DNA from 3 places in the Methylobacterium litchii genome. Region 1 is predicted to be linked to each of the others. Evidence: riboswitches for the same ligand, from Rfam matches in the RefSeq annotation. Region 1 holds a riboswitch; each other region holds the start of a gene.
The links. A riboswitch is a leader RNA that binds a small molecule or an ion and turns the genes downstream of it on or off. The one in region 1 is predicted to bind fluoride.
Positions count from the first base shown of each region.

Region 2: linked by a shared signal. The riboswitch ahead of AAHF99_RS06030 (CrcB family protein) and the one ahead of AAHF99_RS24070 (2,3-bisphosphoglycerate-dependent phosphoglycerate mutase) in region 1 are both predicted to bind fluoride.
Region 3: linked by a shared signal. The riboswitch ahead of crcB (fluoride efflux transporter CrcB) and the one ahead of AAHF99_RS24070 (2,3-bisphosphoglycerate-dependent phosphoglycerate mutase) in region 1 are both predicted to bind fluoride.

Region 1 covers NZ_JBBXMY010000021.1:38,466-45,339, reverse strand. Annotated here, with positions in the region: partial or broken gene AAHF99_RS24105 (helix-turn-helix domain-containing protein) at 1-412, shown strand, start outside; gene AAHF99_RS24100 (hypothetical protein) at 408-779, opposite strand; gene AAHF99_RS24095 (DsbA family protein) at 996-1,631, shown strand; gene AAHF99_RS24090 (molybdopterin-dependent oxidoreductase) at 1,948-3,027, opposite strand; gene AAHF99_RS24085 (hypothetical protein) at 3,166-3,504, opposite strand; gene AAHF99_RS24080 (hypothetical protein) at 3,501-3,650, opposite strand; gene AAHF99_RS27220 (hypothetical protein) at 3,592-3,834, opposite strand; gene AAHF99_RS24075 (hypothetical protein) at 3,862-4,062, opposite strand; gene AAHF99_RS24070 (2,3-bisphosphoglycerate-dependent phosphoglycerate mutase) at 4,087-4,707, opposite strand; fluoride riboswitch at 4,905-4,967, opposite strand; gene AAHF99_RS24065 (hypothetical protein) at 5,165-5,380, opposite strand; gene AAHF99_RS24060 (hypothetical protein) at 5,787-5,957, opposite strand.
Region 2 covers NZ_JBBXMY010000002.1:181,866-193,021, reverse strand. Annotated here, with positions in the region: gene ilvD (dihydroxy-acid dehydratase) at 1-993, opposite strand, end outside; gene eno (phosphopyruvate hydratase) at 1,152-2,450, opposite strand; gene xoxF5 (lanthanide-dependent methanol dehydrogenase XoxF5) at 2,560-4,362, opposite strand; fluoride riboswitch at 4,978-5,047, opposite strand; gene AAHF99_RS06040 (EamA family transporter) at 5,163-5,600, shown strand; gene AAHF99_RS06035 (hypothetical protein) at 5,608-6,210, opposite strand; gene AAHF99_RS06030 (CrcB family protein) at 6,207-6,476, opposite strand; fluoride riboswitch at 6,699-6,761, opposite strand; gene AAHF99_RS06025 (winged helix-turn-helix domain-containing protein) at 7,250-7,603, shown strand; gene modA (molybdate ABC transporter substrate-binding protein) at 7,662-8,444, shown strand; gene modB (molybdate ABC transporter permease subunit) at 8,449-9,114, shown strand; gene AAHF99_RS06010 (ABC transporter ATP-binding protein) at 9,107-9,850, shown strand; gene AAHF99_RS06005 (sulfite exporter TauE/SafE family protein) at 9,852-10,646, shown strand; partial or broken gene AAHF99_RS06000 (NAD(P)H-dependent oxidoreductase) at 10,716-11,054, opposite strand.
Region 3 covers NZ_JBBXMY010000001.1:127,415-138,570, reverse strand. Annotated here, with positions in the region: gene AAHF99_RS00690 (uroporphyrinogen decarboxylase) at 1-1,104, opposite strand, end outside; gene AAHF99_RS00685 (pyruvate, water dikinase regulatory protein) at 1,535-2,365, shown strand; gene crcB (fluoride efflux transporter CrcB) at 2,420-2,809, opposite strand; fluoride riboswitch at 2,883-2,958, opposite strand; gene AAHF99_RS00675 (hypothetical protein) at 3,000-3,512, opposite strand; gene AAHF99_RS00670 (hypothetical protein) at 3,675-4,964, opposite strand; gene AAHF99_RS00665 (tetratricopeptide repeat protein) at 4,958-5,863, opposite strand; gene AAHF99_RS00660 (vWA domain-containing protein) at 5,863-6,789, opposite strand; gene AAHF99_RS00655 (VWA domain-containing protein) at 6,786-7,793, opposite strand; gene AAHF99_RS00650 (DUF4381 family protein) at 7,793-8,257, opposite strand; gene AAHF99_RS00645 (DUF58 domain-containing protein) at 8,276-9,130, opposite strand; gene AAHF99_RS00640 (AAA family ATPase) at 9,202-10,206, opposite strand; gene AAHF99_RS00635 (MgtC/SapB family protein) at 10,408-11,130, shown strand; gene AAHF99_RS00630 (hypothetical protein) at 11,137-11,156, opposite strand, start outside.

The sequences.
Region 1 (6,874 bases):
CTCGTGCTGCCACCACGGATGAGGTGCGGGATCTTCGTCGCGAAGCGGGGGCGCTGAAGGAGGTCGTGGCTGATCTCGTCCTGGAGAACCGTCTGCTCAAAAAAAGCATGAGCGGGGCTGGGGGCGACGAGGCATGAGGTACCCGGCCCCCGAGAAGCTGGAGATCATCCGGCTCGTTGAGCAATCCCATCTGCCGGTGCGCGCCACCCTGGGCAAGCTCGGCATCACCCGCTCGACGTTCTACCGGTGGTACGACGCTTACCAGCGCGGCGGCCCCGAGGCGTTGAGCGACCATCCCTCGCGGCCGAGCCGGGTCTGGAACCGTCTCCCTGCGGAGATCCGCGAGCAGATCGTGGCCCTGGCCTTGGAGCAGCCTGAACTCAGCCCGCGTGAACTGGCGGTACGCTTCACCGCCGCCGCGGATGCTCCGGCCGGTCGTGGTTCATGTGGCACCGCTGGCAGACCGCTATGAGGTTCACGTCCCGGTTGTCGGCGGTGTCGTGGTTGCGGTGGCCGGTCGCCAGGACCACCCGCGTCGTCCGTACGGATCTGAGAACGTCGTCCTCTCCAACCGCAAGGCAGACGGCCTGCCCCTTCCCGTCGCGCCAGGAACCGACCTGCGCGTCCCACCAGCGGCCATCGCCAAGGTGCCAGACGGTTTCCCCATGCGGTCGCCCGCAGCCCTCACAGCGGCCCTTGGCGCGTCGAAAGCGGATCACCGCCGACAGCTGCGGCCAGTCGATGGGGTAGAAGAAGCGGTGCTCGCGCCGGATCGGCATGGCGGGACTGAAGCGTGGCGACTAGATCGCCTCTCGCATGGGGCTCAATCTCTGGCAACGGATGAGGGGTCGCCCGTAGTCGCTGGGCGACGCGCCGGGGCCACGCTTCGGGAGGTAGAATGCTGCCGAGATAATGCATCGGATCACACGAGCCCTTGTCGCTCAGCTCTTTAGCTTGTACCAGCCGCGCTTTATCTCAGGACTGCTGATCCTCTAATGATCACACGCCGCCGAGTTCTGTATGTGGCTGTGGGGGCCGCTGTCGCTCGTGCTAATTTTGTAAAGCAAGCCTTGGCGCAGAATATCTCTCCCGACGTACTCGCTGAAGCGGGTCCGCTTGGTGACGTATGGCTTGGAGATAAGGATGCGCCAGTGACGATCATCGAGTATGCCTCGATGCCCTGCTCACACTGCGCCACATTTCACACAAAGACATGGCCCGCTCTCAAAGAGCGCTATGTCGATACCGGCAAGGTTCGTTTCACCCTGCGCGAGTTTCCAATCGGCCCGCTGGCAACGGCTGCCTTCATGCAGGCCCGATGCGCGGGGAAAACGCGCTACTACCCGATCACTGACTTGCTGTTTGAGCGCCAAGCTGACTGGGCATTCACCGAACATCCCGTCGATAAGCTGCGGATGCTGATGCAGCAAGCCGGGATCGAGCAGCAGCAGTTCGATAATTGCTTGAGAAACCAAGAAATCTACGATGCAATCAATGTAGTCAAAAATAAAGGTGCGGAAGTTCTACAGATTGACTCCACTCCGACATTCTTTGTAAATGGCCGTCGCCTGAAGGGAGACATGCCGATAGAAACTTTATCTCAAGTGGTTGATCCCTTAATTTCAAAATAAAAATTATACAATCAGTATATATTCTGGTTATGCAAGTTTTTTCAATAGTCATGGCTGCACATGACGCATTGGCAGCCCATTATTGCTTTCGGGTCGCGTCTATCAATTCTACTAGCTGAATGGCTCAGTGCGTGTGGTGTGATACCCTCGTTGCTACCGTACTCTTGCCGTCAACTACCGTCCTTGTCGTGACCTACCGTAATCGTGGCAACCGCCGAGGCCCGGCTGATGCCTCGTGTGCTGACACTCGGCATCGCCCTGCTCCTCGCCGCGGTCGCAGGGCTGGCGGCGGTCACGCTATGGCAGGTCTGAAAGTTCAGACCACGCTTACCCGCGTGCGGTGCCACGCGGCGCTGAGATAGCCCTTGTAGTTCCAGGTGTCGTCGGGAGCCGCGGGCTGGGTTTGTCCGGCCTCGTCCCAGGCGCGCACCGCCAGCTCATGCTCGCCCGCGGGCAAGTCCAGGTCGATCGTCCAGAACGTCCAGGCGAACGGCGCCCGTGTATCGTGTTCCAACGCGGCCCGCGCCCATGTCCGGCCGCCGTCCCCCGAGACGTCGACCCGGACCACGGCGCGATCTCCGCAGATGGCGTAGCCCTTGATGCTGTTTGACCCGGCTTTCAGGCTCGTACCCCGCGACGGCTCGCAGATCACCGCGTTGAGAGGCATCGTGTTAATCGTGTGCCCCTCAGCCGGGTCTGCCGTCTCCGCGGTCACGTCGGATGGGAACAGCTTGTAGTCGCCGGCCTGGATCGGGTTGTCCGACGGATGGTCCTGCACAGTGATGCGCTTCAGCCATTTCGGGCTGCGCACCCCGGCAAATCCCGGCACGACGGCGCGCAGCGGGAAGCCGTGCTCGGGCAGGAGAGGCGCGCCGTTCATCGCGTAGGCGAGCAGGGTCTCTGGTGCGAGCGCCTTGGCGAGTGGGATCGAGGCCCCGTAGGGATGCCCCTCGACCGTATCGTGGCTCTCGAAGGCGACGTGCAGGTCTGCACCGGCGTCGATCCCGGCCTCGCGCAGCACATCACCCAACCGGACCCCAGTCCAGTCGGCGGTGCCGATCGCGCCGCCGTCCCACGGGTCGCCGGAGACCGGGGCAACCGCCCGCATGTCCGCGCGGCGGTTGCCGGCACACTGCATCGTGGCGGTGACGGTGACCTGCGGGAAGCGCGATTGCAGGTCGTGTAGCGACAGCTTCAACGCGGTCGAACCCGCCCCGTCGACGGTGAAGCGGTAGCCGTCCGCTTCGATCTCCGGCAGATCGCCGTGCGAGCGCACGTAGAAGTCGTCGGCTGCGGTCCGGTAGGCGGCACGCAGGCGGTCCAGCGGCGGCTCGGCGTTGTAGGGCGTCTCCCCGTGAACGATCAGGCGCGTCTTGCGCTCGGCCAAGCTCGTCATGGGGTTCTCCTCTCTCAGCATCCAGGGATTCAACGTATCAATCCGCGTCCGGCCTCGTAACGTTCCGGGTACGACCTCACGGCGACGCCGCTCATGCGGTCCGGAGACACGCCCATGCTCAATGATTGGGCCGGTCGCTCATGGGGCGGATGCCACCTCCTGATGCTCCCGCCAAAGGCGCCTGAGCGTCTCACGCGTGTCGTCGAGAACCGCGACACGCCGCGCGTACCAGCGCTCCAGCAGCGCCTCCGCCTCCGCCTCGATATGGCAGCGGGAAAGGTCGATAGAGAAGTCTGGATTGTAACGCTCGACGGCGGTGATCGCGTCGTAGCCCTGTTCGCGAGCTGCACGCAGCGCCTCGATTAGGGGATAGTTCGGCTGCTCGGGTTCCGAGCTGTCCGGACAGTTGTCGCGTGGGGTGACCTTCGCGCTGAGACGCGTCCCGGGATAGAGGGTCTCGCGGGTGCTCTTGCTCATGGCTCACTCCTGTTCGCCGACTGATGTCGGCCGTGGCGTCCGAAAGGGTTCTCGAACCGGGCGCGGGGGCCAAGTTCGGCCTCGATATCAAGGAGGCGGTTGTACTTTGCCAGCCGCTCGCCCCGGCAGGGCGCGTCGGACTTCATCTGGCCGCAACCCATCGCCACTGCGAAATCGGCAATGAACGCGTCGGTGGTCTCGCCCAGCTGGCACGCTGGCCGTTGCAGTGACGCCTCCGTCGAGAGTGACGCGCACCTGAAGCGTCGGGTGGCCGCGTGAGTCGAGGATCTCAAGGGCGTCGAGGCTGTGGATGGTTGTGCCCGTGCTCATGGCGTGCTCCGCATTGGATCGAGGGTCTCAGCGCATCACGAGGAACAGCGCGACCAAGGCGACGACGAGGATCGCGGCCGGGATCAGCCAGACGAGACCTATCGATCTTCCCGACCCACCGAATGGGCCCGCCGCCCTGTGGTGCTGGCCTTCGACGACTCCGAGTCCGCGGATGTCTTCCAGTTCCGGGTCGGGGTCGTGCTGCGGAGGCTGCGATATCGAGCTCATGGTGGGGACTCCGTGGGTAGCGGTTCAGGTCACGACCTCGCGCGCCTCGACCGAGGCGTCCGGGGCGAAGCGGTAGACGCGCACCGAGCCAGTCGGCAGCTCCAGACGCGCGATGGCGTCGGCGTGCAGAGCCTCGATGCCGGCCACGAGGGCGCGCAGCGAATTACCGTGGGCGACGACGAGGGCGGTCCCGCGCATCGCCGCCGGCAGAACGCGGGTGAGGTGGTAAGGCGCCACGCGCGCCAAGGTGTCCCGAATGCTCTCGCCTCCCGGGGGAGCGGTCGCATAGGAGCGGCGCCACACCCTGACCTGATCCGCGCCCCAGCGCACCTCCGCCTCGACATGGGTGAGGCCGGTGAGCGCGCCATAGTCGCGCTCATCCAGCGCGGCAGCGCACTCGACCGCGAGGCCAGGGCGACCGAGCGCGTCGAGGATCAGCCCCGCGGTCTCAGCGGTGCGCGAGCGGGTCGAGCAGAACGCGGCGTCGGGGTAGAGGCCATGTTCTAGCAGGCGCCGCCCCGCGGCCCGCGCCTGCTCGCGCCCGCGCGCTGTCAGCGGTACGTCGCGGGTGCCGGTGAACTCGCCGGCTGCGTTGGCCTCGCTCTCTCCGTGCCGGACGAGCAAGAGGGTGCGGGCGACATTCACAACAGGTCCCCGGCCAAGGCGGCGCGTGCAAGCGCCAGTCCCGCCACGAGCCCAGTGAGGCCGCCAGCGCCCACAACGAGGAATACAATTAGGAAGTTCACAGTATCGCCCCACTCGCACTCGCGAGGGTGACGAAGAGTCCGCTACGCGGCCGGTGGTGCTCCAAGCCCCCGCCACGCGCGGGCGCCGACGCACCCTCCGTGACAGGAGCCATCAGCCCTCACGGGCGGTTGTCGGGGAGCTCCATCCCCATCACTTTGGTAGATGGTGATGCCGGAGGGCCGATCAAGTGGTGGTCCGCATACAGATCCCCCGATGCTTTCCGCCGGCATAAGGTCCACCGCCGCCGCCGCATATGCTCCGGCCGGTCATGGTTCATGTGGTACCGCTGGCAGAAGGCCGTGAGGTTGGCGCCGGTGTTGTCGGCCGTGTCGTAGGCGAAGGCCCCCGCAGTTCTTTACTGCTGCCCTTGCCCACCGCTCTTGCTTGCCTTGTTGGCCTTGTGATGTCCCACGGCGCATCCGGCCGCAGCCCCGGCTTTGCCGTGCCCGGCCATATGACCGGCAACGCCGCCAACGACTGCACCCTTCAGGCAGCCCTTAGCCTGTGCAGGAGCAGTCCCGACCAGAGCGCTGAGAGCCAGGGCTGAGGCTGCAATCACAATCCGGGGCATGGCGTGTCTCCTATCTGTGCAGGAGCCAACACATGGCCGAACGCGCCCGTTCCTACTGTGCAGGTCAGCGCCGCAGCGCTTCGATCCAGGCTTTGACTGGATCGAGCACGAAGCCTACGTAGGACACCCATGTCCGTGACCGACTGTTTTGTGGCACGGCATCAGCCGAGCGAGCTGCCATAGAGGCCGCCACGTAGGCATCCTCACGTTCCCTGCACTCATCCAAGGCGTTGCGCTCGTTTCCGGCGCGGCTCTGCCCCGCCGGCTGGTGAGTGGAAGCATCACGGATGCAGCTATGCCACGCCTGCTCAAGCGCCTGTAGATCACCCGGTGCAGCCGCGAGAGCCGCAAGTGGCTCAACGGCTGCAAGGCTAACGATGATTGCGAGAGCGCGCACGGATGCCGCTCAGTCGTCTGCTACGGCGATGTGAGCAATTACGCGGGCGCCATCGCCCAGCGAGGCATTCACCGCACGGGCGAGTTCGACCCGAGCTGCGCCATCCGCCAGCAGCACAAGGCTAGCGAGGAGAAGCCCGAGAAGGGCGAGCCGGTGAGGCGTGGGGAGGGGGATCGGCATGGGAGGCGCCTTGAGGACGCCTGACCATACCCCAGCCGCTGGGCTGCAGCTGCCACCCAGCGACCACAGCGGCACAAAAAGCGAACAGCCTGTGCCTCCGTTTGGCCTTAGAGCCGCCCCGGCGGTGGCGGGGGCGGTCCATCATCGTCATCGTCATCCGGCGGCGGGGGCCTCCGGTGATGATGGGGCGGGGGCCTATCGTCATCGAGGTCCGGCGGCGGGGGCTGGAAACGATGAGGTGGCGGGGGCGGTCGGTCGTAATCCTCGTCGGGCGGTGGCGGTCGCCTATCGTCGTACGGCTGAGCGGCAACGCCAGCCGTAGCGAGCACGAGCAGGTAGGCGCCTCCATCGTGGTTTGGTCCGCCCATACAGCGTGTGAGATGGCCCGAACGATCCATGGGCCAACCGCTGATTGGAGCAAGCTGAGCGAAGGAGATGCACCGCATCGTCATCACGTGCGCTACGGAAAAGAACCAGGGAAAGGCCCTTGCTTCAACAAGGCAGGCGCCGAACTGGGACGACGTACAAGAGATCTCTAAAGGTCGCCGGAATAATCCTCAGGAGCAACAGGGGCTTGATCGCAAAGCCGCCAGATTTCCACGAAGCAGGTGGCGTAGCCTGCCAGGAAAACGGCGGTCCAGTGCATCGACGTATCCTTCCCTAATAGGTCGCTGTCGACGTTATAGGCGCGAGAGCTTGACCTTACCTAAACGTGTCTTTCGTACGAGTTGCAACCCTCATGGGCCGTGTTTGCTCCATGCTGCGGCAATCGTTCATAGGAAGCGCCGGGGCTACGCTCAGGAGGAACGGCTATCAAGATGCAGCGGATCGCCGTTCTGAGCTAGCTACCGCCGAGGCCCTATGTCCAAACCGAACCAAACCTTATTCGCGTCCGTCGCTATTACTGGATTTGGGCT
Region 2 (11,156 bases), on a different contig from region 1:
CCCGCCGGCCCGGTGGACGTCCTCCATGTGGACGTCGGCCACCGCCGGGGCCACCTTGCACAGGACCGGAACCCGCCGGGACAGCCGGTCGATGTCGGCCATGGTGAAAGGCACCTCGCCCTCGTGGGCGGCGGCGAGCAGGTGCAGCACCGTGTTGGTCGAACCGCCCATGGCGATGTCGAGGGTCATGGCATTCTCGAACGCCTCGAAGCTGGCGACAGCGCGCGGCAGCACGCCGGCGTCGTCCTGCTCGTAGTGGCGGCGGGCGAGATCCACGATCAGGTGGCCGGCCTCGACGAACAGCCGCTTGCGGTCGGCGTGCGTGGCGAGCACCGAGCCGTTGCCCGGCAGCGCCAGCCCCAGCGCCTCGGTCAGGCAGTTCATCGAGTTCGCCGTGAACATGCCCGAGCACGAGCCGCAGGTCGGGCAGGCCGAGCGCTCGATCACCGCGACGTCCTCGTCGGAGATCCGGTCGTCCGCCGCCGCGATCATCGCGTCCACGAGATCGACCTTCCTGGCGATGCCCGGCAGCTGCACCTTGCCGGCCTCCATCGGGCCGCCGGAGACGAACACGGTCGGGATGTTGAGGCGGAGCGTCGCCATCAGCATGCCGGGGGTGATCTTGTCGCAGTTCGAGATGCACACCATCGCGTCGGCGCAGTGCGCGTTGACCATGTACTCGACCGAATCGGCGATCAGCTCCCTGGACGGGAGCGAATACAGCATCCCGTCGTGGCCCATCGCGATGCCGTCATCGACCGCAATGGTGTTGAATTCCTTGGCGACGCCGCCGGCCGCCTCGATCTCGCGGGCGACCAGCTGGCCGAGGTCCTTCAGGTGGACGTGGCCGGGCACGAACTGCGTGAACGAGTTCACCACCGCGATGATCGGCTTGCCGAAATCGGCATCCTTCATGCCGGTGGCGCGCCAGAGGCCGCGGGCGCCGGCCATGTTGCGGCCGTGGGTGGTGGTGCGGGAGCGATAGGCGGGCATGGGCGTCTCGTTGGTGTCATGCGCGTTCTGCCGGATAGGCGTCGGCGAACAAGCGGGTTCGGCTCGGTGCTGTCATGCACCTTGGCTGTTGGCGCCCCGTCCACTCTCCCGCCTGCGTCAGTGACGGGAAACGAGCGGGCCCTGCCCGTGGCTCGGCGCTACCGAGGGCGTCCGTAGCGCGCGAACGGGTTCTCGAAGCGCGCGCGGGCGCCGAGTTCGGCCTCGATGGCCAGCAGGCGGTTGTACTTGGCCAGCCGCTCGCCCCGGCAGGGCGCCCCGGCCTTGATCTGCCCGCTGCCCATGGCGACCGCGAAGTCGGCGATGAACGTGTCCGTGGTCTCCCCGGAGCGATGGGAGACCATCGTCGCCCACCCGGCCTTCCGGCACAGGGTGATGGCCTCGACCGTCTCTGACACGGTACCGATCTGGTTCAGCTTGATCAGGGCCGCGGTGCAGGCCCGCTCGTCGATGGCCTTCGCGATGAAGCGGGGATTGGTCACCAGCAGGTCGTCGCCGACGACCTGTATCCGCTCGCCCTGCGCGGCCGTCTGGGCGACGAAGCCGGTCCAGTCCTCCTCCCCGAACCCGTCCTCGATGGAGACGATGGGCCAGCGCTCGACCCAACGGCCGTAGAGCTCCAGGAGCTGCGCGCGGTTCAGCATGCCAGTCCGCGATCGGGCGAGGTTGTAACCGTCCGCCGCCGCGAAGGAAGAGGCCGCGGGATCCAGGGCGATGGCGACGTCGGCGCCCGGCCTGTAGCCGGCCCTCTCCGTGGCCTCCACGATCAACGCCAAAGCCGCCTCGTTGTCCGGCAGGTTGGGTGCGAAGCCGCCCTCGTCCCCTACGGCCGTGGCCAGCCCCCGTTCGTGGAGGATCTCTCGGATAGCCGCGTAGGTCTCGGCCGCGACGCGCATCGCCTCGGCCAGGCTCGACGCGCCGACGGGCACGAGCATGAATTCCTGGACGTCGAGCGAGCTGTCGGCATGCTGGCCGCCGTTGAGGACGTTGAGGCACGGCATCGGGAGAAGGGTGGCGGCCTCGCCTCCGAGATGCGCGTAGAGAGGACGGCCCGTCGCGCGCGCGGCCGCACGCACCGCCGCCATGGAGACGCCGAGCAGCGCGTTCGCGCCGAGCCTGGACTTGTTCGGCGAGCCGTCGAGCTCGACGAGCGTCCGGTCGACGCCCTGCTGGTCGGCTGCGTCCCACCCCCGGAGTGCCTCGCCAATCTCGCCCCGAACGGCCTCGGCGGCCATCAGCACGCCCTTGCCCCCGTAACGGGCCAGGTCATTGTCGCGCCTCTCGACCGCCTCGTTGACGCCCGTGGAGGCGCCCGAGGGGACGCCGGCGGTGGCGCTGACGCCGCCTTCGAGCGTGACGCGGACCTCCAGGGTCGGGCGGCCGCGGGAGTCCAGGATTTCCAGGGCTTCGAGGGCGCGGATCTTCGTGTCCGGACGCATCGGGGATTCCGTCAATTGATGAAGGTCCTCGGCGGTAACCGAGCAAGGAGAAGGGTGCCGGCGCGGAACCCGCGCCGGCACCCGCATGTCGTCAGCGAAATGCCGCTGCTTAGTTCGGCAGGGCGAAGTCGGTCAGCGTGCCACCGAGGTTGGTGTACTGCGACAGGGCCGCATAGCCACCCACCGCGCCGAGGCCGGCGTTCGGGTCGGTCAGGCCGGCCGCGAGGCCGATGCCTGCCCAGCCGCCGACGCCCGAAAGCACGGCGATGTGCTGCTTGCCCTTGTGCTGGTAGGTGATCACGTTGCCGATGATGCCCGACGGGGTCTTGAACTTCCAGAGCTCCTTGCCGGTCTTGTCGTCGACGGCCTTGATGTAGCCTTCCAGCGTTCCGTAGAACACCACGTCACCGGCGGTGGCGAGAGCACCCGACCACACCGAGAACTGCTCCGGATCGGACCACACGATCTTACCCTTCACGCCGTCCCAGGCGATGAAGTTGCCCATGCCGCCGTGGGAATTCGGGGCCGGGTACATCGAGAGGGTCGCACCGACGTAGGGCTGGCCCGGGGTGTAGGTCACCCGGAACGGCTCGTAGTCCATGCAGACGTGGTTGGTGGGAACGTAGAACAGGTTGGTCTTCGGCGAGAAGGCGGCGGGCTGCTCATCCTTGGAGCCGAGGGCCGCCGGGCAGATGCCCTTCGAGTTCACGTCCTCACCGTTCTGCTCGGTCGAGTATTTCGCCTGGACCAGCGGGCGGCCGTAGGTCTTGGACGACTTGTCCATGTCGACCTTGGACGCCCAGTTGACGGCCGGGTCGAACTTCTCGGCCACGAGCAACTCGCCGGTGTCGCGGTTCAGCGTGTAGCCGAAGCCGTTACGGTCGAAGTGGGTGAGCAGCGGGGTTTCCTTGCCGTCCACCTTCTGATCCGTGAGGATCATCTCGTTGATGCCGTCGTAGTCCCACTCGTCGTGCGGGGTCATCTGGTAGACCCACTTGGCCATGCCGGTGTCCGGGTTACGCGCCCAGATGGTCATCGACCACTTGTTGTCGCCCGGACGCTGCTTGGGGTTCCAGGTCGAGGGGTTGCCCGAGCCGTAGTACACGAGGTTCAGCTTGGGGTCGTAGGAGTACCAGCCCCAGGTGCAGCCGCCGCCGGTCTTCCACTGGTCGCCTTCCCAGGTCTTCAGCGAGGAGTCCTTGCCGATGGGCTTGCCGAGCGAGGTGGTCTTCTCGGGATCGACGAGGAGCTGGTCGTCCGGGCCTTCCGAGTAGCCGCGCCACACGCGCTTGCCGGTCTTCAGGTCGTAGGCGGTGATCGAGCACTGCACGCCAAACTCGCCGCCGGAGATGCCGACCAGCACCTTGTCCTTCACGGGGAGGACGGTGGCGGTGTTGGTCGCGCCCTTGCCCGGGTCGCCGTTCTTGACCGACCAGTTGACCTTGCCGGACTTCGCGTCGAGCGAGACGACGGTGGTGTCGGCCTGATGCAGGATGATCGCGCCGTCGGCATAGGCCAGGCCACGGTTGACCGTGTCACAGCACATGACCGGGATCACGGACGGATCCTGCTTCGGCTCGTACTTCCAGAGGATCTTCTGCTCGTGGTCGAGATCGAGGGCGTACACGATGTTCGGGAACGGCGTGTGCACGTACATGACGTTGCCGATCACGAGCGGCGCGCCCTCGTGGCCGCGCAGGACGCCGGTCGAGAACGTCCAGGCGACCTGAAGGTCCTTCACGTTCTTGGTGTTGATCTGGTCGAGCTTCGAGAAGCGGGTGTTCGAATAGTTCAGCCCGGGGAACGCCCAGTCGTTGGGGTTCTCCATCATCTTCATCAGGTCGTCGTTGGCCGAGGCCGGCAGCACGGTGGCGGCATAGGCAACTGACGCCGCGAGGGCGATCTTTTTCATGCGCGTTCCTCCGTTCAGACGCCGCGGCCAGAATTCGGCGTGGCCACGCGTCATGTCACGCGTTATCGCCGCTTTTCTATCCCCGAAGTTCCTCCGTTCAGGTCGAAAGCGAGCGATGCAGGTCTATCAAGGCCATTTGAGATTACAATAAGATTCTTCTAAGTGCGACAGTTTTTCTTGTGCCGTCAGCATATTTACTTATTGAGGCATGGATAATCTACCCGGCAAGCGATGCGCTTCCCAGGACCAAGTAAAACTGGCTTTTTAAAAAGATCTAAGATGCCAATTTTCTTCGATTATCGGTTTATTGCCGTTGACTCGAAGCTTGTTTTAGCTATCCTGACCTCTCCGACAAGTAAGACTGAGATCTAGCGAACGACTTAAGTTACCGCTCGGGAAGTTCGCTGGGTGCGGCGGGGTCTTCGGACCTCGCCGTTTTTTTCGTTCGAGCACGACGAAACGCGCGCGAAATCGCGCGCGTGGGGCAGGCTCAGAGCGGCGGTTGGTGGGATCGCATCGGCACACGGCTCACGCAGGATCCCGGCGACGGGATCGGGTTACGGGAGGTGCGCGGCCGGATGTGGGGACAGGCGCAGCCCTACCCGCGCCCGGAAGCGCACGGTAGGAGCTATCGTCCGGGCGTCGGGCCCGGCAGTTGTCGGGGAGCTCCATCCCCATCCCACGTCGGGCAAGGTGGCTTAATCCACCATCGCCGTCAATTACCTCGCGAGGCACGGCGGAAGGCGCGGCTCCGGAACTCCGGAGGGGTCTCGCCTCGGCCGCAACCAAGGGATTTGGCGATGAGAAACCTGGTGTTCGCCTGGCAGTTCTGGGCGCTGCTCTCGGCCGCCTTCGCGGCGCTGACGGCGATCTTCGCCAAGGTCGGTATCGAGAACGTGAACTCCGATTTTGCGACCTTCATCCGCACCGTGGTGATCTTGTCCGTGCTCGGCGCGATCCTCGTGGGCACGGGCGAGTGGCAGCCGCTCGCAACCGTCTCGCGACGCACCTACCTGTTCCTGGTGCTTTCCGGGCTCGCCACGGGCGGCTCCTGGCTTTGCTACTTCCGCGCCCTGAAGCTCGGCGATGCCGCGCGCGTGGCGCCCATCGACAAGCTCAGCGTGGTGTTGGTCGCGGTGTTCGGCGCAGCGTTCCTGGGCGAGCGGCTGGCGACCGTGAACTGGATCGGCGTCGGCCTCATCGCGGCCGGCGCCGTCCTGGTCGCCTTAAGGGTTTGAGGCGGGCTCAGGCCCCGCCGGCTGCGAAGGCCTCGTACAGGAAGTACAGGCCGTAGGCGGTCACCGCGACGGCGGCGACCCCGTCCAGGACGTAGGGCGGGATACGCCGGAACACGCCGATGCCGCGCAGGACGATGCCGAGCATGGCGATCACGACGAGCCCAAGGCCGACGCCGAGGGTCGCGGTCGCCGGCCCGTCACGTAGCGAGACCCCCAGCCAGACCACGAGGATCTCCAGCCCTTCCGCCGCCAGCGCCCAGGCGGCGACGCCGATCCCGCCGGCGTTGAGCGGCAGCGCCCAGCCGGTGCCGACGGGGGCGATGTCGTTCGTCTCCCGGAAGCCCGAGATGAATTCGTAGACGAGATAAGCCCCGAACCCGAGCAGCAGCAGGGCGGAAATCCAATCCAGCCAGTGCAGGGCGATGCCGTACGCCGCCACCTGCAACACCGCCGCCAGGATCGCCACCCCGGTCGCCCCGAGCGCGGACCCGAGCGCCACGCTGCGCCACCCGAACTTGTAGGCGGCCGCCGCGACCACGGTGGCGGCAATGAACAACTCCGTAAAGGTCACCTGGAAGGTGATGAGGGTTCCCACCCACGACGGGCTCACGCCGCCCCTCCGCCGACCGCGGCGCGCACCACCATCAGGGCCAGGAACAGCGCGCCCAGGGCCAGGACCACCGAGCCGGTCACGTAGGCGAACGCGGCCCCGGCCTGGCCCTTCTCGAAGAGGAGTGCGGCGTCCAGGGAGAATGCCGAGAATGTCGTGAAGCCACCGAGGATGCCGGTGGTCAGGAACAGCCGAAGTTGCATGGGCAGGCCGGACCTGAGGGCGAAATACTCGGCGATCAGGCCCATCAGGAACGAGCCGAGCACGTTGATGCCCAAGGTCCCGTAGGGAAAGGCCCCTGCGCCCAGCAGGCGCAGCGCGAGGATGTTTACCCGTGGCGAAGGGCGCCGCCAAATCCCGCCCCCAGAAACACGATCACGAAGCCCATTGCCTGCCCTCTCACCCTTTCGATCCGGGGCAGCAAGAAACCCGCCGCGCGGCGGAGCGGCGTCAGGCACGCTCCCGCCACGGACGGGCCACCTCGTGCCCGCGCAGCAGGAGCCATCAGCCCTTACGGGCGGTTGTCGGGAAGCTCCATTCCCATCACGCGCGCGGTCTTTAGCGCCCCAAGCCGCGACGCGTCAAAGGCGTCTGACGGTGGACGGCGCCTTGCTTGGACCGTCCCGGCCGGCAGGAGGTCGCCGGCGGCCCGCCTCGTCGAAATCCATACCGCTGCTCGGGGCACCCGCGGTCAGGCGTGCCGCCAGACCTTGAAGGGGGAGATCACCAGGATGCCCGCCAGCAGCGGCAGCAAGACGGCTGAGAGTGCCAGCCCGAGCAGTTGGCCGCATCGTGCCCATCGACCTTCCGTGCGACCTTGGAAAGCCGGCGTCGCCGATTCGTCACGTCACGGCTCGCCCTTCGGCGGCTGCTCATGCCCTGGCGGTTCTCAGGCGCGCTGAGCCGAGGTTCCGGGTCACCGTGAGGAGCGGCACCTAAGCCCGAAAGGCTGCGCCCGCAGCCGGCGCGGCCCTGGCGGTGCTCGGGTATGCGCGTCGTACGGAAGCCTGACGGCAATTGGCACCTGACGGGAGGTGGGATGGACGAAGCCCGCATCAGCCTACGTATCGAGTTGCGGGCCGACACCTTGCTCGGGCCGGGTAAGGTCGCACTTCTGGAAGGCATCCGCGAGACCGGGTCCATCTCGGCCGCAAGCCGCCGCATGGGCATGAGCTACAAGCGCGCCTGGTACCTGATCGAAACCCTCAATGCCGCTTTCCGCGAGCCCCTGGTCGAGAAGAGCAAGGGCGGCAAGGCGGGGGGTGGGGCGCGCCTGACCGCGACCGGCGATGCCGTGCTCGACGGCTACCGGCGCACGGAAGCCTCCGCCGCGAAGGCCGCGGCCAGCGAGGTCGAGCGGCTCTCCACGCTGCTCAAGCCAAGAGAAGATTGATCCGGGGAAGCGAGTTCTGCCCCTTGCGATATAGCCGATCAGCTATATCGTCCAGCGCATGCTTCGCATTCCTGCCCTCCTCATCGCCGCCGCCCTCACGCTCGCCCCCGTGGCAGGGGCCAGGGCGGATGCGCCCGTGCAAGTGGCGGCCGCCGCCGACCTGAAGTTCGCGCTCGACTCGGTCGCGACGCGGTTCAAGGCCGACACCGGCCAGGAACTCGCAATCACGTACGGGTCCTCCGGCAACTTCGCCCGGCAACTGGCGCAGGACGCGCCGTTCCAGGTCTTCCTGTCGGCCGACGAGGGCTTCGTGTTCCGGCTCGCCGATGCAGGTAAGACGGTCGATCGCGGCGCCCTCTACGCGGAGGGGCGCATCGTGCTGTTCGCTCCCCATGGCTCGCCAATGAAGCCCGACGCCGGGATGACCGACCTCAAGGCCGCCCTGGGGGACGGGCGGGTGCGCAAGTTCGCCATCGCCAACCCGGAGCATGCCCCGTACGGACGGGCGGCGGAGGAGGCGCTGGCCTCGCAGGGCCTGTGGGACGAGGCGAAGCCCCTTCTGGTCCTGGGCGAGAACGTGTCCCAGGCCGCACAGTTCGCGGCGTCCGGCTCGACCCAGGGCGGGATCTTCGCCTATTCCCTGGTTCTATCGCCGGAGGTGTCGAAGCTCGGCTCTTACGCGCTGATCCCGGCCGCCTGGCACAAGCCACTGCGCCAGAGGATGGTCCTGATGCGCCACGCCGGCGAGACCGCGAAGGCGTTCCAGGCCTACATGCAATCCCCGCCGGCCCGCGAGATCCTGCGCAGGTACGGTTTCGTGCTTCCGGGCGAGGCGCCGTGAGCGGATGGACTGGCAGGCCCTCTCGTTGTCCCTGCGCCTCGGGGCGCTGACCGTCCTGTTGCTTCTGCCGGTCGGGGTGGTCCTTGGCCGGTGGCTCGCCTTCCGGCGCTTTCGGGGGCGCTCGCTGGCGGAGGCGCTGCTGGCGCTACCGCTGGTGCTGCCGCCGACCGTGCTCGGGTACTACCTCCTGTCCGCGTTCGGCGGGGCATCTCCCCTGGGACAGGCTTGGCAGGCCGCTTTCGGGCATCCGCTCGCCTTCAGCTTCCCGGGCCTGCTCCTTGCCTCCGTGATCGCCAACCTGCCGTTCGCCGTGCAGCCCATGCAACGGGGCTTCGAGGCCATCCCGACCGACGTGCGCGAGGCCGCGGCGGTGTCGGGCCTGACGCCGTGGCGCATACTTTGGGCCATCGACCTGCCGCTGGCCTGGCCGGGCATCGTCACCGGGCTGGTGCTCGCCTTCGCGCACACCCTCGGGGAGTTCGGGGTGGTGCTGATGGTCGGGGGTTCGATCCCGGGTGAGACCCGCACGGTCGCGGTCGCCATCTACGACCGGGTGCAGGCGTTCGACATGGATGCCGCCGGGTCCATGGCGGCCCTGCTGCTGCTCCTGTCCCTGGCGGCCCTCACCCTGACCTACACCCTTTCGAGCCGGGTCGGACGTCGTGCATGACCGCTCGGGCCTCCACGTCCGCCTGCGACAGGACGGGCCGATCCCGCTGGCGGTGGACCTCGCATGCGGGCCGAGCGAGCTCCTGGCGCTCGTAGGGCCGTCCGGCGGCGGGAAGACGACCGTCCTCAGGACCATCGCCGGTCTGTATCGGCCGGGGGAGGGACAGGTGACCTGCGGCGGCACGGCGTGGCTCGACACGGGGTCTGGGATCGACCTCGCGCCGCATCGGCGACGGGTCGGAATGGTGTTCCAGTCCTACGCCCTGTTCCCGCATATGACGGCCCTCGGGAACGTCGTGGCGGCAATGGGTCACCTGCCCGAAGCCAGACGCGCGGAACGGGCCCGTGCGCTTCTCCGGCTGGTCCATCTGGACGGGCTGGGGGAACGTCGGCCGTCCGCGTTGTCCGGCGGGCAGCAGCAGCGGGTCGCGGTCGCCCGTGCCCTGGCACGGGACCCGGATGTACTGCTCCTCGACGAGCCGTTCGCCGCCGTGGATCGGCGCACGCGCCGAAGGTTGCAGGAGGAGCTCGGCGAGCTTCGTGCCACCCTGCGCATTCCCATCGTCCTCGTGACCCACGACCTCGACGAGGCGGTGAGGCTCGCCGACCGCCTGTGCGTCCTCGACCGCGGCACGACCCTTCAGTCGGGTCGACCCGGGGAGGTCCTCGGCTCGCCGGCCGGGAGCCGCGTGCGGGAGGCATTGGACCTGGACGGGGTGATGCAGGATGCAGGGTGAGATGCGATCAGCACCGAGGAGGGGTCCAGTCCCGGCGTTCCTCGGCGGCGGCCTGATTGGAATGCTCGGGGGGCTCGTCGGCCTCGGGGGCGCCGAGTTCCGGCTGCCGCTCCTGATCGGCACCTTCGGCTTCCCGGCCCTGGAGGCCGTCATCGTCAACAAGGCGACCAGCCTAGTGGTGGTGGCGAGCGCCCTGCCGTTCCGGGCGGGTTCGATACCGCTCGCCGAGGTCGCCGCCCACTGGCCCGTCATCGTGAACCTGCTGGCCGGCAGCCTGGCCGGGGCCTGGCTCGGGGCGGGCTGGGCCACGCGCCTTCGCTCGGCGACCCTGCACCGGGTCATCGCGGTCCTGCTAGTCGCAATCGCGGGCCTGCTTCTGGCCGGCCATGCACAAGGCTCAGGGGCGCCCGCGCTCGCCGGAGCGGCACTTGTCGCGGCCGGCGTCGCCGCAGGGCTCGTGATCGGCGTTGTGGCCGCCCTGCTCGGGGTCGCGGGCGGCGAGCTCCTGATCCCCACGCTGGTGATGCTGTTCGGCGTCGACGTCAAGCTCGCCGGCAGCTTGTCGTTGGCGGTGAGCCTGCCGACCATGGTCGCGGCGTTCGCACGCTACAGCCGCGACGGCAGCTTCGACGTGCTGGCCCGCGAACGGCCCTTCGTCCTGGTCATGGCGGTCGGGTCGGTGGCCGGAGCCTTCGTGGGAGGCCTGCTGCTCGGCCTGGTTCCGGGCCCCGTGCTGTTGCCGGCCCTGGCCGCGATCCTGCTCCTCTCCGCCACGAAGGTCTGGCGGCACGCCTGATCCGCCGTCGCCGAGCCACGGCGCCTACTGCTTTGCGAAACCGATGTCGGCGACCACCGCCTTCAATCGCTACGGCTCGCGCTCCTGCCGCTCGGAGTAGCGGTCGGCCAGGTCATCGGCCGACCCGCGCGTCAGCAGCGTGAACTTCATCAGTTTCTCGCAGACGTCCACGACACGGTCGTAGAGCGGCCCGGGCTTCATGCGGCCGGCATCGTCGAACTCCTTATAGGCCATCGGCACCGACGACTGGTTCGGGACGGTGATCATCCGCATCCAGCGCCCGAGCACCCGCAAGGAGTTCACGGCGTTGAAACTCTGCGAGCTGCCCGAAACCTGCATCACGACGAGCGTGCGCCCCGGGGTCGGGCGAACGCTGCCTTCGGACAGGGGCAGCCAGTCGATCTGGCTGTAAATCCGGCGTGGGTCGATAGAGGTCCGTCCGCTTTTGCGGACGCCATATCCCGGAGGGCCACTTTGAGGACACGACTTCGCGGCGAGTGGGGTCCGCAT
Region 3 (11,156 bases), on a different contig from region 1:
CATCCGCTCGACATGGGCCACCGGCGTCTGCGGCGTGATCCCATGGCCGAGGTTGAACACGTGGGGCGATCCCTGCACGGCCTCGCGGATGCCGTCCACGGCCGCGTCCAGGGCCGCGCCACCCGCGATCAGCGTTTCGGGGTGCAGGTTCCCCTGCGTGACCGTCGAGGCCGGTACGCGGCCTCGCAGGGCCTTCAGATCCACGCCCCAATCGACACCCACCGCGTCGGCGCCGGTCTCGGGCACCACGCGGGCATGGCCGTCGAGGCCGGAGCCCCGGGCGAAGACGATGATCTTGGCGCCCGGCACCCGGGCGCGGACCCCCGCGATCATCCGGGCGATGGGTCGGAGCGACCAGCGGGTGAGGGCGTCCGGTACCGCCCCGCCCGGCAGGGCGCTCTCGGTGACGTCGCCCACCGGCTCGACCACGTCGGCGGAGGCGGGGACCGCCTTGGGCAGGGTGCCGGCATGGGATTCGAAGATCTGCACGGCGTCGGCGCCGGCCTCGAGCTGGCGCACGAGGTAGTCGGTCTGCACCGTGACGAGGCGGTCGATCAGTTCGTCCACCAGCGCCGTGTCGCCCTCGGCGAGCGCCCGGGCGGGGGCGAGGTCGGGGGTGCCCCGGCCGCCGATCATGTAGCTCGCCACGGTCCACGGCGCGCCGCAGAAGCCGAGCAGCGTCGTCTCCGCCGGCAGTTCGGCCCGCAGCCGCGTCACCGTCTCGAAGACGGGGGCGAGGTGGGTCATCACCGCCCCGTCGCCCGCCTCGCGCAAACGCTCGAAGGCGGCGCGGTCGCTCAGGGGATCGAGGCGCGGGCCCTCGCCCTCCACGAAGCGCACGTCCTGCCCGAGGGCGTGGGGCACGACGAGGATGTCCGAGAACAGGATGGCCGCGTCGAAGCCGAAGCGGCGGATCGGCTGGAGCGTCACCTCCACGGCGAAGTCGGGCGTGTAGCACAGGTCGAGGAAGGAGCCCGCCGTCGCCCGGGTGGCCCGATACTCCGGCAGATAGCGTCCCGCTTGGCGCATCATCCAGGCCGGAGGCGGCCAGACCGCCTCGCCCGAGAGCACCTTCAGCATCGTCCTGTCCGGTTGAACCGTCATGCGCTCCCGTACCCGTTTCTTCGCCAACCGGCCCGGTCGCGACGATCCCCAGGGGACCTCTCATAAAGAGAGAGAGAGAATCTTAGACTCTGTTTTTTCTCTTGGAGGCTGATGAGCGGGAGCGCAACCGTATCCACACCCGATCCCCGGTTCGGCGCCGTTAACGGAGCTTTAAAGGATTTGCGCGAAGATGATGGAAGAGGGTTCCTGCTCAAGGCCTTGCGCCGGGTGGTGAGCCGGTCCGGACCCCGCGTGTCCGGCTTTTCCCGAACCGGGTGCGGAATCCGCCCCGATTTGACGGCCTGTGTATGCAGGAGTCGATAGCCGGACGGGGTTCTGCTCTGGACCGGCCGACCGGGCCTGCCTATCCACACTTATCGACTCCCCGGCGGTCGCCGTTGGATAACCGAACCGGCCGGAGACGCCGCGTATGGGCCGCAGCTACTTCCACCTACATCTCGTGTCGGATTCCACCGGCGAGACGCTCATCAATGTCGGGCGCGCGGCGGCGGCGCAGTACGAGGGCGTCTCGGCCATCGAGCACGTCTACCCCCTCGTGCGCTCCGCCTCGCAGCTGGAGCGGGTGATCTCGGAGATCCGCGCCGCGCCGGGCCTCGTGCTCTACACCCTGGTGGGGGGCGACCTCGGCCAGCGGCTGGAGATGGCGGCGCGGGAATCCGGCTCGCCCTGCCTGTCGGTGCTGCAGCCGGTCCACGACCTGCTGCAATCCTACCTCGGCACGCAGAAGGCGGCACGTCCCGGCGCCCAGCACATGCTGAACGCCGAGTACTTCAAGCGCATCGACGCGATGAACTTCACCCTCGCCCATGACGACGGCAACCTGCCGGAGGATCTGGAGGAGGCGGACGTCATCCTGCTCGGCGTCAGCCGCACCTCGAAGACGCCGACCTCGATCTACCTCGCCAACCGGGGCCTGAAGACCACGAATCTGCCCCTCGTACCGGGCATGCCGATGCCGCCGGCCATCGAGGCGGCGCGCAAGCCCCTGATAGTCGGGCTGTTCGCCTCGCCGGAGCGGATCATCCAGATCCGCCAGAACCGGCTGTCGAGCCTGAACGCCGACGAGAGTTCGATGTATGTCGACCGCGAGGCGGTGGCCGACGAGATCACCGCCTCCCGGCGGCTGTTCATCAAGAACCGCTGGCCGACCATCGACGTGACGCGCCGGTCGATCGAGGAGACGGCCGCCGCCATCCTCGACCTGCACCGCGACCACCGGATGAAGTTCATCGCGGAATAATCCAGGGGCCTTGCCCCTGGACCCCACCAAAGGGCTTGCCCTTTGGGATCCCCGTCAGGATGCGCTCAGGATGCCGCGCACCAGGGCCATGCCGGCGATCAGGCCGAGGAGGCCGCCCGCGACCGAGGCCAGGACGTAAGCGGCCGACAGGGCCGTCTCGCCCCGCTCGTACAGGGCGATGGCATCGAGGGAGAAGGTCGAGAAGGTGGTGAAGCCGCCGAGCACGCCCGTCGTCAGGAGCAGACGGGCGGGGTGGCCCGCTGCGCCGCGCAGGGCGAAGCCTTCGGCCAGCACGCCCATCAGGAACGAGCCCAGCACGTTGATGAGGAGCGTCGCCAGGGGAAAGCCCAGGCCCGGCAGCGTCCGCGACACCGCCACGTTGAATCCGTGGCGAAACCCGCCGCCGATCCCGGCGCCGAGGAAAACGATGAGGGTGTTGATCATGCCTGTCCCGTCCCGGTTGGACGAGCGGCCCGGCCGCGATGCGGGCACGCCCCCACCGCAGGCGAAAGCCGCCCTTGCGGTAGGAGCCATCAGCCCTGGCCGGTCATCCGGCAAGGCGGTTGTCGGGGAGCTCCATCCCCATCCCGCCGAGCGTTAACGCACGGGCGGGACGAGGGAAAGGGCCTGAACCCTACGCCGCGACGGCGAAGTGGCTGCGCTGCTCGATCTGCGCGACGTAGAAATCCTCGATCACGTCGCGAACCACCTCCGCGAGGTCGGCGCCGCGATGCTCGTCGAGATGGATGTCGCTGCCGATCACCCGGCCGATATGCGCGCTGGCGCTCGAACCCGGCACGAGACGCTCGTTGTAGCGCTGATGCAGGCCGGAAATCGAAATATAGTTCTTGCCGCCGAGCTCGGGGCCGTACTTGATCTTGATCTTCTGCTCGCTGTCGACCCCGCGCAGCTTGGCACAGAGCGTGACGAAGTTGTCGGTGTCGATCAGCAACTCCGTCCCGGTGATGCAGCCATGGGCGTTGTGCTCTTCGTTCAGCACCTCCGCCATCAGGTTCAGCACCTCGATCACCGGCTGGAGGGCGCGGGTGCCGTCGTCCAGCAGCTTCTGCCGGAAGCCGTTGCTGCGGGCATCGGCGGCGGCAAGACGGGTGCGGAAACGGTCCTTGACTTCGGTGGTATGCGGCATCGGTTTAGTCCTCCGGGCGACAGCGAAAACGCGGACTCTTCGTCCGTTGGTGTTCGGTCTACGGAGCGAATGCAGTTGACGCAAGATAGTGCAAAACATTGATGCTTGCTCAGGACTTGAGCGTTTGCTTAAAACCTCAGCCTGCCTGAAAAACAGGCAACATCATGCAGGTCCGTCGAGGGGCTTCAGCACGGGGGCGGGGCCGAATGCCCGGCCGGGCTCGCTCTTCGTCAGGGCGCGGGCCAGGGCAACGAGATCCGGCGTCGCGCCTCCGGTCGGGCCGTAGACGGCGCGGTCGAGGGCGGCGAGCGCCTCGCGGGTCTCGGGCCGCTCCCGCCAGCGGCGGGCGAGGGCGGGCATCGCGGCCTCGCCCGCCGCCACGGCGGCGCGGACGGCGTTGGCGTCGCCGGTCCGGGCGGCCCGGCGCAGGTCGCGGGCGATGACGGCAGGCAGGCGGAGCGTCCCCCGTTCCCGGCGGAAGCCGAGGAGGGCGAGGCCGAGCCCGAAGGCCAGCACGCCCGCCGCCACGGCGATCAGCGCGGAGGCGGCGGCGCCCTTGGCCCCGTCGGTCTCCCGGTCGGGCAGGCCGCCGCCGATCTGGCGAGCGGGGATCTCGGCCTCGCGCATGGTGCGCGAGACCGTGTCGAACCACGGGATGGCGATGGCGTCGAGGGGGATCACCTCCGGCACGCCGGGCTTCACGTCCCAGACATAGGTGGCGCGGGCGACGGGGCCGGCGGGGGTGATGATGGTCTCGCGGACGACCGGCCCGGCGAAGGTGATGATGCCGCGCGTGCGCAGGACCGGCCGGGGCGGCAGGCCCTCGGCGAGCATCCCCTGCGCCTCCAGCACCACCGTCCGCCGGACGGTCTCGTAGATCTTCACCGTCTCCGGGTCGCGGCTCCACGAATCGGTGATGCTCACGTCGCGGGCGGGGAGCCACCAGGGCTCCTTCGCGTCGGGGCCGCCGGTCGGGGCGGTCCAGGGGGCGACGGTGAAGGGGATCGGCTGCGAGCGCACGTCCACCACCTTGCGCTCGCCGACGTCGTTGACGGTCAGCCGGTGGACGAAGGGCTCGATGGTGAACGCGCCCGCATGGTGCGGGAAGATCGCCACCGTCCGGTCGAAGGCGATGGCGGTCTGGCCGTCGGGGAGGCGGGTCTTGCTCCAATGGTCGCGGCCGAGCTGCGTCCAGGTGAAGTTGGCGAGCGGCGGCTGGATCACCTCCTCCAGCAGGATCGGCTGGCGGTAGACCCCGTGGATCTTCAGGAGCACCATCTCGCGGGTGTAGGGCGTCGCCCCGCCGTTCAGTTCGGGGGTGACGGTGAGGGTGAGGTCACCGGGTTCCACCTCGGCGAGGGCAGGCAGCGACATCCCGGCCAGCAGCAACCCGGCGAGAAGCCCAGTCCGCCCTCGCCGCACCCCGCGACCCCAGTCCCAAAAAATCACCATGGGTTGCTCCCGGCGGGCATGGCGGTGCCGGCCTCGACGCGGCGGGCCTGCTCGGCCTTGAGGCGGAGCTTGAGGTAGCGGCCGGGATCGTCGGGCAGAGTCTGGAGCCACAGGCGGTCGGGGCGGATTTCGTGCGCCTCGAAGCTCTTCGTCACCCGGCGGGCCTCGCGCTCGGGGGCCTCGGCGACCATGGCGGGGCCGGTGCCGGAGCGGCCGCGCCCGGCGGCGTCGCCCACCGAGCCGCGTGCCTTGCCGCCGGCCGAGTCGATGGCAGCCTGTTCGGAGCGGCCCCGCCGGGCGACGGCGCTATTGCCGGGCAGCGAGGCGCTGCTGCTCGCTTCGCGGTTGCCGGCAAGGCCCTCGCCGCTGGACGAGGCGTTGACGTCGTCGTTCGGGTCCTGGTGGGCGGATTTGTTGTAGCGGGCGCCGTACTGCGCCGTGCCGTTGGCGATGCCGCCGCCGGGGCCGCGGTCGATCGCCTCTTCCAGCATCCGGGCGATCAGCGAGCGGTTGGCCTGGGCGTCCGCGTCGCGGGGGTTGAAGCGCAGGGCCTCGTCGTAGGCGGCGATGGCGCCCTGCAGGTCGCCGGAGCGGGCGAGCGCGTTGCCGAGGTTGTAGCTCGCCCGGCGCCCGCCGTTGCGGAACAGGGTGATGGCCTCGTCCAGCCGCCCCGCCTCGTAGACGGCGGCGGCCCGCCAAGCGGGGTCCTCGAATACCCGCGCGGCGAGGCCGGGCAGGTGGACGCTCATCAGCAGGCGCCCGACACCGGTGCGCGGCTGCGACAGGGCGACGAGGGTCACGATCCCCAGGCCGACGAGGACGAGCCCGCCGATCCGCGCACTCCGCCGCCACGCCGGCGGCAGGCCGAGGGTCCGGGGTGACGCGAGGGCGGCCGGCATCAGGCGCTCCGTCGGAACAGCAGGAGGGCGGGTAGGGCCGCCAGGGCGAGCAGCCAACGCCCGAGATCGGCGAAGGCGACGACGCCGTAGCCGCCGGCCGCGAGGTGCTGGGCGGTGGGCGCAGCCACCGCGTCGAGCACGGGGGTCGCGGCACGGATCTCGGCGCTGGTGCCGCCACCCGCCGCCGCGAGGCGCTGGAGGGGCCCCGGATCCGGCTTCGGCACGCCCGGCGGCAGGGCCTTCGTGGCGGGGACGAACAGGGTGTCGAGGCGCCAGCCCCGGGCGCGGATCGCCCCGGCCTCGCGCAGGGCGGCCTCGCCGATGCCGTCGCCGTCGCTGATCAGCACTACGTTGGCGGCGATCACGTTGGCCTCGGCGAGGGTCCGGCTGGCCAGCGCGAGGCCGCGCTCCGGGTGGCTGCCCCGGTCGGGCACCGTGTCGGCGTCGAGGGAGAAGAGCGTGGTGCCGAGGCTGTCCCGGTCGGTGGTGGGGGAGGCGGCGAGGTAGGCGTCGCCGGCATAGATCACCAAGGCGACGGGGCGGGTGCCGGCGGCCTGCGCGACGGAGGCGGCGGCCTCGCGCACGCCCTGCAGGTTGCCGCCCTCGGCGACCGAGCGGGAGAGGTCGACGACGAGGATCGTCTCGTCGAGGTTGCGGAACGTGCCGGTGTCCCGGCGCTCCACCGCCGGCCCGGCGAGGCCGAGGACGAGACCCGCCGCGCAGAGCCCCGCCGCGAGGTTGGCGCCACGCTTGCCGCCGAGCACCGATCCGGTGCGCGAGAGGTAGGCCATCAGGGCGGGATCGACCTCCCGGCCCCAATCGCCGAGCGGCGCCGCCCGGCGCACGGCATAGAGCGCCAGGGCGACGACGATGGGGAGCGCCGCGAGCCACCAGGGCCGCAGGAGGGTGAGTCCGGCGAGCGTCATGCGCTCCTCCGCACGGCGAGCAGCCCCACGGCGAAGGCCAGTGCCAGGGCGCCCGGCCAGACCCACAGATCCTTGCGCAGGGGCAGCGGCGGGGGCGGGGTGCGCCCGCCCTCCAGGGTGTCGATGGCCTGCGCCACGGTGACGAGGTCGTCCGTGGTCTTCACCCGGAAGAAGCGCCCGCCGCTCGTCTCGGCCATGGTCTTCAGGGTCTCGCTGTCGACCACGTCCTGCTCGCCGTTGGCGTCGGCGAGGTCGCGGGGGCCGAGCGCGATGGTGTAGACGCGCACGCCGATCTCCTTGGCGAGGTCGGCCACGTCCTTCGGCGCGGTCTGGCCGGCATTGTTGGCGCCGTCCGAGAGCAGCACCACCGCCTTCGTCGCGGCGGGGCGCCCCTCGGGAATGTTCGCGTCGCGCGGGTCGAGGCGGCGCAGGGCGAGGCCGAGCCCGTCGCCGATGCCGGTGGAGCGGCCGGAAATGCCGATCGTCGCCTCCTCCAGGGCGCGGGCGACGGAGGCGGTGTCGAAGGTCAGCCCGGCGGCGACGTAGGCCTGATCCGCGAACAGGACGAGGCCGATCCGGTCCCCCGCCCGGCGGCGGATGAAGTCGGCCCCGACGCGCTTCACCGCCGCCAGCCGGCTCACGGTCTCGCCGTCGAGGGAGAAGTCGCGCCGCTCCATGGAGCCGGAGAGATCCATGGCGATCATGATCTCGCGCCCCGAAGCCGGGAGCGCGGCCGAGGGCATCACCACGCGCGGCCCGGAGAGCGCGGCGATCAGGCAGATCCACAGGCCCCAGACCAGGGCGGCCCGGCGGCGGCCGCGCCCTGCGCCCTCGTGGCCGGTGCCCGTGCTCGCGGCCAGGGTGCCGGGGACGCGCAAGGCGCCGCCCTCCACCCGCTCGCGGGGCAGGAGCCGCGCGGCGAGGAGCGGCAGCGGCAGGGCGAGGAGCAGCCAGGGGGCCGCGAGGTCGAAGCCGGAGACGAAGGCGGCGAGCCAGCCGGGCATCATGCCTTGAGCCTCCCGATCAGCCGGGTCAGCTCCGCGTCGAGGAGCGCGGGGTCGGGTACTTCGCGCCGGTAGAGCCCCTCCACCAGCACGCGCCCGGCGCCGGCGGTGAAGAAGTCGGTGCGCAGACGCGCATCGAGGCGCGCGGCCCAAGGCGCGCCGTGGGCGGAGGCGGCCTCGTCGCCGTCGAGGGTGCGCACGAGGCGGCGCAGCAACCGCGCCTGGGCGAGGATCCTGTCCGGCGGGGCGAGGGTGCGGCTTCCGGCGAGGTCGGCCAGCGCCGCCCGGCGGACGCTGGCCCGGACCCGGCTCACCACGACGCGCAGCAGTCCGACGAGGAGCGCGGCGCCGAAGCCGAGGACCAGCGCCAGCAGGATCTCGCCGGGCACGGGGCCGCTCGCGCCGCCCGGCAGGTGCAGGCCGCGCAACTGGTCGAGGGTCGCGGGGGCGTCGGCGGGGGTCACGGGCGGCCCCGCGCGGTCTCAGAGCACGGCATCGAGCCGCTCCATCAGCGGCGCGTAGGCCTCCGGCCCCGCCTCCACGTCGAGGCGCAGGCCGGCGATGCCGCGCGCGGCGTAATCCCCGAGGCGGGCGTCGAGCATCTGCTCCCCCGTGCCGTCGGCCCGGAGCGAACCGCGCCGCCCGTCCGAGAGGGCGAAGGGGAAGAAACCCGGCCGCCGGGCGCGCTCGAAGGCGTCGCTCACCAGGAGAAGGCGCACCGAGACGCGCTCGGCGACGAGGCCGAGCAGGCGCTCGAAATTGGGGCCGGGGGCATCGAGGGCGCTGGCGATGACGAGATGCCCGCCCGACGGCAGGAGGCTCGTGGCGATGCCGAGCAGGGGTTCGAGGGGCGGGTCTTCCGCCCGTGCCGCGTCGAGGGCCTGGGCATGGGCCACCGCGAGGGCGCCGGTCACGGAAGCCATGGCGCGCTCGCCCCCCGCCGGGCGCAGGACGGTGGGCTCACCCGAGGCGGTCGCCACGGCGAGGCCGACGCGTCCGCCATCGGCGACGATCCGCCAGCCGAGGAGGGCCAGCGCCTCCGCCGCCGCGACGGAGCGGAGCGTCCGCTTCGTGCCGAACAGCATGGAGGGCCGGAAATCCGCGAGCAGGATCACCGCCCGGTCGCGCTCGTCGTGGTGGGTGCGCACGTGCAATTGCCCGGTGCGCGCGGTGGCGTTGCGGTCGATGTGGCGGCGGTCGTCGCCCTCGGCCCAGAGGCGCACGTCCTCGGGCTCGGAGCCCCGGCCCCGCCGCTTGGTGACGATGCCCCCCGGCAGGCCGGCAAGCGTGCGGGTCACGGGCGCCGCGCCCCGCCGGGCGAGGTGGCGTAAGCCCATCAGCGCCTCGCCCGAGAGGTGGATCACAGGATCCTGGGCCGGATCTCGGGACGGTGCCGCTGTCCCTCGGCTCAAAGGGCCTTCACCCGCCGCACGAGGTCGTCGATCAGCCCCCGGGCGGTCTTGCCCTCGGCGGAGGCCCGCCACGTCAGGCCGATCCGGTGGGACAGGGCGTCCCGCGCCAGCTCGGTGATGTCCTCGGGGATCACGTGGTCGCGCCCGCGCAGCCACGCCCGCGCCTTGCCGGCCAGCATCAGCGCGAGCGTCCCGCGCGGCGAGGCCGGGTGCTCGATGGCCCCGCGCAGGTCCGGCGCGGCCTCGTCGGTGCGGGTCGCCGCCACGAGGCGCACGAGATAGTCCTTCAGCGCCGGGGAGACGTAGGTGGCCAGCGCCGCCTCGCGGGCCGCGCGCACGTCCTCCATCGACAGGCGGATCGGCATCGGCGCGATGCGGTGGGTGATCTCGCCCTCCACGAGGTCGAGGATCGCCCGCTCGGAGGCCGCGTCGGGCATGTCCACCACGACGTGGAGCAGGAAGCGGTCGAGCTGCGCCTCGGGCAGGGGGAAGGTGCCCGCGTGCTCGATCGGGTTCTGGGTGGCCACCACCATGAACGGGTCGTGCAGGCGGTGGGTCTCGCCGGAGACGGTCACCTGCCCCTCGGCCATGGATTCGAGCAGCGCCGACTGCACCTTGGGGGGGGCGCGGTTCACCTCGTCCACCAGCACCAGGGCGTGGAAGAGGGGGCCGGGCAGGAATTCGAAATGGCCGCTGTCCTGGCGCCACACGGTGGTGCCGGTGAGGTCGGCGGGCATCAAGTCCGGGGTGCACTGGATGCGGGCGAAGGAGCCGTCGAGCCCCTCCGCGAGGCGCTTCACCGCGCGGGTCTTGGCGAGGCCGGGCGCGCCCTCGATCAGCAGGTGGCCCCCGGTGAGGAGGCCGATCAGCAGCCGCTCCACGAGGCCGGAGGCGCCGATCAGGCCGGTCTCCAGCCCGTCGCGCAGGGCGAGCACCCGCCCGTGCAGGCCGGAGGGATCGGTTCCCGGCGAGGGGCGGTCGGCGAGGGCCGCGCCGCTCATGAGTGGATTGGTCCCGACAGGTCGGCGCAATCCGGCATCCTGCACGTCTCCTCGCGGCCGGGTCCCGTGTCGCGCACGGGCTCTCTCAAGCCGTCTCGGGTGTGCCCGCAGGCCGGGTGCCCGTCAATCCTGCGTGGGCCGGGCCGTTTGCGGGCATCGTGTCACGGTTTCTTCACAGGCGCGGAGGATGAGCGGGCCGCCATGCATGCCGCCTTCGCCTACGCCGACCTCCCCGAACCGGTGAAATCCGCCCTCGGCCTCTTCGTGGCCTTCTGCCTCGGCACCTTCATCGGTGCCGAGCGACAGTACCGCCAGCGCACGGCGGGCCTGCGCACGGCGGTGCTCGTGGCGGTGGGCGCCTCGGCCTTCGTCGATCTCGGGATGCGCCTCACCGGCGGCGAGGGCGGCACCCGCACCGTGGCCTACGTGATCTCCGGCATCGGCTTCCTCGGCGCGGGCGTGATCATGAAGGAGGGGATGAACGTGCGCGGCCTCAACACGGCCGCGACCCTCTGGTGCTCGGCGGCGGTGGGCGCCTTCGCCGGGGCGGACATGCCCCTGGAGGCGACCTTCGTCACAGCGACGGTGCTCGCCTGCAACACGGCCCTGCGGCCCCTCGTGAAGCTCATCGACCGCCTGCCGATCCGCGAGTCGGAGACGGAGGCGACCTACGAGGTCCAGGTGACGACGGCGCCGGGCGCCACCGGGCCGGCGCAGGACCTGCTGATCGAGCGCCTGGAGGCGGCGAACTACCCCGTCAGCGCCATCGAGATCGAGGAGCGGGGCGAGGACGCGGTCGACGTCATCGCCACCCTGACGGCCAGCGCCGTCGAGGCGTCGGAGCTCGACGCGGTCACGGCCGAGCTGGAGAAGGCCCCCGGCATCCGCCACGCCACCTGGACCAGCCAGACGACGGCCGACTGAACCGGCTCAGCGGGGCGGCGTCAGCG